Regions from separate parts of the Pantanalinema rosaneae CENA516 genome, predicted to be linked through region 2. Evidence: riboswitches for the same ligand, from Rfam matches in the RefSeq annotation. Region 2 holds a riboswitch; the other holds the start of a gene.

Region 1 (3,410 bases), on a different contig from region 2:
AGAGAAAAATGATGGTAATGTTGCAGCGATCGCACCAATAATTGGCTCACCAATAGCCCCACACTATACATCCAACGCTGACGGGTACGATAGCCACCTCTAGCCCTTTGGGCTAGTTGCAGTTCAGTCACCACGTCTAAAAACAAGAAGATAAATCGATACATCAGCAGTAACAGTTCAGTCAGCAGTATCGGCACACGCCACTGTCGTAGTACCTGCAACAGATCGGTAAACGGAATGGTAAATAGTAAAAACAGCAGGCAGGACGTACAGGCAAGCGATCGCATGCCAATTTGGAAGGCTCGAATCAGCCCGTCTCGGCTAACAAAGAAATATCCATTGCCAAACGTGATACCGGCAACTGGATCGGGTTGAATGGATGCGATCTGATCGACTGCAACAACGCTCACTACTAACGCAGGAATGCTCGTCAGCAAAAACAGTCCAGCAACCATCAAAACACTCAGGTAAACCCTTGCAGGGATGCGAGCATACCCTACAGTCCATATGCCTAACCAAACCGCAATCAGCAGTTGTGGAATGGGATGAGTGATCAGGGCAATGACAAGCACTGCGATCGCAAATAACAGCTTTTGTTGTGGCGAAATCTGCCGCAGGCGATTTGCGTAAGTGTAAACATCAAGATGATGATGCAATCACTCTTTCTCCTGTTCCTGTCGCTTACTGCTGCCGCGATACAGCCCGATGACATAGCCAATCACCCCCGCTCCCAATGCCGCTTGGGAAGCAAATAAAAGGCTTTCTACTTCCCCACTCGGTGGCTCATACAAGGGCTTAAACCAGGGTTCGTATCCGGGTTGAATTTCCCCAATCGCGGCTTCAGCCTGTCCATCGGCACCCCCATATTCACCCTTGACAAAGATCAAAGGCAGCACTGCCAGCGCTAGAACTGCGATGATCAACAGCCAGTTCTCGTATTTCGTCGGTTGTTTGCTCATGATTTTAGGCTTCCTGCTTCAATACTTTCAGGGTTTCTAGATCCGGGCGAGCATAAGATTGCAGCCAATTCCATACCAGCACCGTCAGCAATCCTTCAGTAATTGCGAGGGGAACTTGTGTCACAGCAAAAATCCCAGCAAACTTAAGGAATGCCGCCATAAAACCACCCTGAGCAGCAGGAAATGCCAGAGCAAGCTGAATTGAAGTGGTGACATAGGTAAACAAATCTGCTAAGGCAGCAGCCAGAAAAATGGCGACCTTTTGATGCCCTGTTTTTAAGATCAGATGATAGATACCATATGCTACATATGGACCAACGATCGCCATCGAAAACATATTGGCACCGAGGGTTGTTAAGCCACCGTGGGCTAGTAACAATGCTTGAAAAAACAATACCAGAGCACCTAACACCGTCATCACCGAAGGACCAAACAGAATCGCTCCTAAGCCTGTCCCCGTAGGGTGTGAACAACTGCCTGTTACTGAAGGAATTTTTAGAGCAGATAGGACAAAGGTAAATGCGCCTGCTAACGCTATCAGTGGCTTTAACTCAGGATTTTGTTTGGTAATGCGAGTCAGCGATCGCAGTCCCACAAGAAAGAACGGCAACGACACCACCCACCAAAATACCGCCCATTGTACAGGTAAGAACCCTTCCATAATGTGCATCGCTTGGGCAGGCGCGGGCGAACCAACGATTAAATAGCAACTTAGCCCTGCCATGATGGCAAGGCGCAACACTAGACGCAATTTCATGTCCGTCTGTAGCCTCGCAGACTGGTTTATCCAACATGGATTTTGACATCGGCGGGCATCCTGACTTAGAGAGGACAAACTCTCATCACAGTTGCGGGACAGCGGCAGCTTTGCACTACTCTTTCCCCATTTACTTCCGGTGGCTGTTCCCCACCAGAGCCGATCAAACACAGTAGGAGCGTATCACTGCAAGTTGGAATACTCAACCTCGTTGTTACCTTACGCAACATTAAGTATGCTCAACTGCTTGATTCACAATGTGCGGCTCTCCTCACGCCATGCTATTCTTTGGTGAGACATCGGTTCTGATGGGGAGCAGCCGTCAGACGTAAGGGGGAAGTGCAGCGTGAATCTGCCGCTGTCCCGAAGATGTAAGGAGATTGCTGAACTTTTAGCAAAAACTCTGAGTCAGAATTCCCGCCGATCATTGTTAATGTTCATTTCTATCTGCTAGGAACGATTGCTGTGGTATTAATCGCCTCAACGCCGCAACCGTTTAGCCGCCGGAGTTGGGCAGGACAGGGCTTGTGGTTAGGAATATCGCTGTTGCTGGGATTTGCCGCCTATCAGAGCGGCACTCTACTGGTCAATCAATGGGTCGGCATGCATGGTCTTACGGTTGATGTGTTCCTGCGAATGTTTGTGCGAGACAGCATTTGGGCGATCGCCCTCTTTGCCTTCTACACCGTTCTGGTGTTAAACCACCAGCGAATTCTACAGCGTACTTCTCGTTGACCTGAAGACTGTGATCAATCCCATGAGTGAATTCTCCCGCTGGATTACCCCGCTCAACCGTCGCAGCACAGAACCTGTCTATGCGGGGCAGAGCATTGAATATGAAGACTTTCCTTGCACGATCGATGTCGTCGGTCCATTGCTCTACACTCTGTTTCAAGAGCGTTGGCAAGAGACTCAAGTGGGTCATGTGGTGGAAGGCAGTGTTCTAGAGCTGGAATTTACGCAGCCGCCGAAGATTTGTATTCTCTACGATGGCTACCTCACTGTCGTCACCGAAGCATGGCATCTACATCTGTGTGTGGAAGAGCATTTGGGCGGTCCCCTTTGCAAAACGCCACCGGAGCTTCGGCAGCAGCGGTTGATCCACCGAGCATCGCTGTATCGTCGCTTGAATGAGCGGGGTGAACCTCGGAGTTGGGGCATTCAATTCTGGAATGGAGCGGGCGAAAAGATGATGAATCTGTTTCTGCCCAATCCGTTCTTGGGAGCAGATGAAGACTTATTACCGGAAGGCAAACCCCAACTCGACAAGCTGAGTTTATATGAGGAATTGCGTCAGATTTATGTGCTGGGCGATCGTCCCATTCCGTTTGACCATAATCCCTTGAAGCGTCCCTACATCTCGGTTTGTCGTTCCAGTCGCTGCTACCCCTCGCGCAACTGGCAACCCACTTATGAAGCCCTCCAACAAGCCGTTGAGGAAGCTGGACTGGATGTGACGGTGATGAATGCAGGTTGCCTGGAAGTTTGCAAGTTGGGACCAGTGGTGTTTTACTCTGGCGACCCGCGTTCTGAAGCACTACGTGAGCGAACCTGGTATACCCGCGTCACTCCAGAGGTGGCGAAACAGATTGTCGATTCTCATCTGGGGAAGGGTAAAAAGGTGATGCACCATCTTTATCCACCCGTGACGCAGCAGCAAGTCTCCTAAAAATCATCCCACCCTTCCAGGCTGG
Region 2 (3,410 bases):
TGAAACCAATCAGACTCTAATGCGGCACTTTGAGATCACAATTCATTTGGATATGGTGGAGGAATGCTAATGGTAAGCCAATTGATTCGGATAGAAGTTGATCTATGTGACTCATTAGCCCAATTAGAACAGGCGATCGAGATGGAGTTACAGAAACAGGGAGAGCCAATTCGTTGGGTTGTGTTAGATGTAGACAAGAAACGCCAGAAAGTTTATGTAGAGGCGATCGTGGTCATGGCATAATATACTCACCTCTACAGATTGTCTCTAGATAAGGTTTGGGCTTCCTCCGTAGTTAACTGAACTTCCTCCCGCCGGGTGGATGCCGTCAGATGCGGTCGAATCGCAACACTCACCCCGATCGCCCAGGCAATTGACACTAACCAGCCTGCCACAATATCACTGGGAAAATGCACCCCCAGGTATAACCGGGTCCAGGCGATCGCCAGCACAAAACTACTTCCGCCTAAGACGGCTAACCAACACCAGCGAGTTCCCCAGGTAAGAATGATGATCGCTGCTACAAACGTCATACTCGCCGTCGCATGACCACTGGGAAAAGCAAAATCCGCTTCAGGAGCTAGGGGTGTCCATAAGCTGGGGCGCACTCGATGTAATACCGCCTTAGCCAGCCGATTGATCAACCCACTGCCAATCATAGTTAGAAGCAAATAAATCAGCGATCGCCACCGTTGTTGCCGGAGTAACCAGAATGATAACAATGTGGTCAGGAGAGTGACCCCCTTAAACCCACCCAGCCGCGTCAAGATTGGAACCAGCCGATCCCAGAATACTGTCGTAGTGGCATGAACGGCTAACAAAATCGGCTCATCCCACAGGAAGCCCCCCTGCTGCCGGGAGATGGCAACTGCCAGTTGCTCAAATAAAAACAAGGGTAGACCTACCCCCAGCCCCAGCAATAGCAGCGATCGCCAGTGTGCCTGCAATACCTGCTGCAAGAACTGCCAAAAGGCATGGGAGTGCTGTTGGAACTGAAAATTTGCCATTACGGTTGAGGGTGACTGACTCCCAACCGTATCGTACCGATTGCCGCTTTCACCACTGTCCTAAGTTCGATATCCTGAGACTCGGGGGATCAGTCGGTATCACATTCGTTGAGGGAGTGCAGCCGCATCACCTGATTGTGTGTTACTCTGCATATACTCAAGTCGGTTCTGATGGGGAGCAGCCATTCAGACGTGAGGGGGAAAGAGCAGTGCAAATCTGCCGCTGTCCCGCAACTGTGATGAAAGCGATCGTGCTTTCTTAGTCAGGATGCCCACCGACTGATGGCTCCTTAGGAGATTGGTAAACCCGTTATGTTTCATCTGCGAGGTACGGATGATGGTCAATTTTGTTATTTTATTCTTAGGCTACGATCGCGGCTTGTCTCTGCATCTCAGCTGCGATCGCTCAGAATTTCATCACGATTCAATGAACTGACCCGGTAGACGTTCAGAACTACCATCACCCTGACTATCTGGGTCTACAGCAAGACGGGCATCTGGGGGCGATCGACCCTAGAGCACTCATTAGATGCCGAGAGTCAGGGGCGGCAGTGGTGATGGGGCAACACAGTGCCAAAGATGCATTTTCACAGGATTTAGACATGATGACAAGGCAACGATTGGGAGATAAGTATGCGACCTCAAGATAGTACCTGGCAGGGGTGTTTAGGCTACTGGCAAAATCTGTTTATTCGCGAGAATTTGCTGCCCCTGGGACATGCCGCATGGCAAGGGTTCATCACCCACGGGCGGGGGATGGTCGTTTGTGAGATGGCGATCGCAGATGCCGGGGCTGTGGATTGGCAGGCTGACTTAGTGGAATATACGACCCACTTCATTCCCATGTCACACGTATCGGAGTATTTACAGGCTTTAAACCTGGACACAGGATTGATCACACGACTGCTCCAGACGATCGAGACATACAATCCTGCCCGAGACGTACTGTTGCTGATTAATGAACAGGGACGACCCGATATTAATTTGCTCCAAAATCTCGCCGTCTCTCCAGTGGCTTGTTACCAGCAGATGCAGCAGCGTTGGACAGAATTTCAGCTTGATCATGCCATCTAAATCACCAGGGAATCCATGACACAAAATACGTTGTTGGTTTGTACACTCTGCCAGTTGGCTGAAACTGAAGCCGCACCAGAGGGGTTAAGTGAAGGGCAATTGTTATTCAACCAGCTCAAAGCTGGTCTAGAAACCTCTGGAATTCGCGATCGCATCCATCTGCAACCAGTACGCTGTATGGGAGCCTGCGATCGTTCCTGTATGGTGGCATTTACCGCACCTCAGAAACTTACCTTTATTTTGCATCAACTCTCTCCTACTGATTCCATCCCTGAACTCCTACAATTTTGTCAGCAGTATGCGGCGGCTCCAGATGGCAGAGTACCCTATAAAGATCGTCCAGAAGCAGTGAAACAGGGCATTCATGCGGTGTTGCCTCCCTTACCGATCGCCTAAGGATTACAGATTGATTAAGGTGTAATTTTGCGTAGGGGCGTGGCATTCGGTAAAAAGTCCTTGCCATTGTCCCAAAAATCTCTGCCGCATGCCGCGCCCGTACAAAGAGATGCGGAGTTATTTAATTCCCATTCCTACATGTTCCAATTAAAGGCAATGGGGATGCTGAAACTGTTGTCTCAGCATCCCTAAACCTTCAGATTCAAGTTGAGTGTGCTACCGGTTAATTGAGCATCTCCAGGTTACGCACCGCCCCTTGATCCGCACTGGTTGCCAGAAGAGCATAGGCTTTCAGGGCGGCTGTCACCCGTCGCTGTCGGGGCTGAGCCGGTTTCCAGGCATCCTTACCCTTCGCTTCCATTGCTACCCGCCGATTGGCTAATTCTTCCGTCGATAGGTCAGCATTGATCCGGCGATTAGGAATGTCGATCAAGATGCGATCGCCATCCTGTACCAGCGCTATGTTGCCACCGGCTGCTGCTTCCGGCGACACATGCCCGATCGATAGCCCCGACGTGCCCCCCGAGAACCGACCATCGGTTAACAGCGCACAGACCTTGCCTAGCTCCTTAGATTTCAGGTAGCTGGTGGGATACAGCATTTCCTGCATCCCGGGGCCGCCCCGTGGACCTTCGTAGCGAATGATTACCACATCTCCCGGTTGGACTTCGTCATTCAGAATGCCTTTAACTGCCGCATCCTGACTTTCATAGATCCGGGCTTTGCCTTCAAACACCAGAATACTTTCGTCTACGCCAGCCGTTTTCACGATGCAACCGCGTTCTGCTAAGTTGCCGTAGAGTACCGCCAGTCCCCCTTCAGTGCTGTAAGCATTTTCGAGGCGACGGATACAGCCGTTCTCGCGATCGAGGTCAAGGGAGTCCCAGCGAGTCGATTGACTGAAGGCTTGTTGGGTGGGAATGCCAGCAGGCC

Evidence for each region. A riboswitch is a leader RNA that binds a small molecule or an ion and turns the genes downstream of it on or off. The one in region 2 is predicted to bind cobalamin.
Region 1: another riboswitch for cobalamin. It lies ahead of ACN4EK_RS02390 (hypothetical protein); the one in region 2 lies ahead of ACN4EK_RS00200 (hypothetical protein).

The regions. Positions count from the first base shown of each region.
Region 1 covers NZ_JBLZFZ010000003.1:50,665-54,074, forward strand. Annotated here, with positions in the region: gene cbiQ (cobalt ECF transporter T component CbiQ) at 1-656, opposite strand, end outside; gene ACN4EK_RS02380 (energy-coupling factor ABC transporter substrate-binding protein) at 657-959, opposite strand; gene ACN4EK_RS02385 (energy-coupling factor ABC transporter permease) at 964-1,716, opposite strand; cobalamin riboswitch at 1,750-1,895, opposite strand; cobalamin riboswitch at 2,000-2,155, shown strand; gene ACN4EK_RS02390 (hypothetical protein) at 2,182-2,451, shown strand; gene ACN4EK_RS02395 ((2Fe-2S) ferredoxin domain-containing protein) at 2,474-3,385, shown strand; gene ACN4EK_RS02400 (ribonucleotide-diphosphate reductase subunit beta) at 3,382-3,410, opposite strand, start outside.
Region 2 covers NZ_JBLZFZ010000001.1:69,510-72,919, forward strand. Annotated here, with positions in the region: gene ACN4EK_RS00185 (pyruvate kinase) at 1-3, shown strand, start outside; gene ACN4EK_RS00190 (hypothetical protein) at 70-243, shown strand; gene ACN4EK_RS00195 (phosphatase PAP2 family protein) at 255-1,007, opposite strand; cobalamin riboswitch at 1,154-1,301, shown strand; gene ACN4EK_RS00200 (hypothetical protein) at 1,641-2,081, shown strand; gene ACN4EK_RS00205 (DUF1636 domain-containing protein) at 2,097-2,477, shown strand; gene ilvD (dihydroxy-acid dehydratase) at 2,701-3,410, opposite strand, start outside.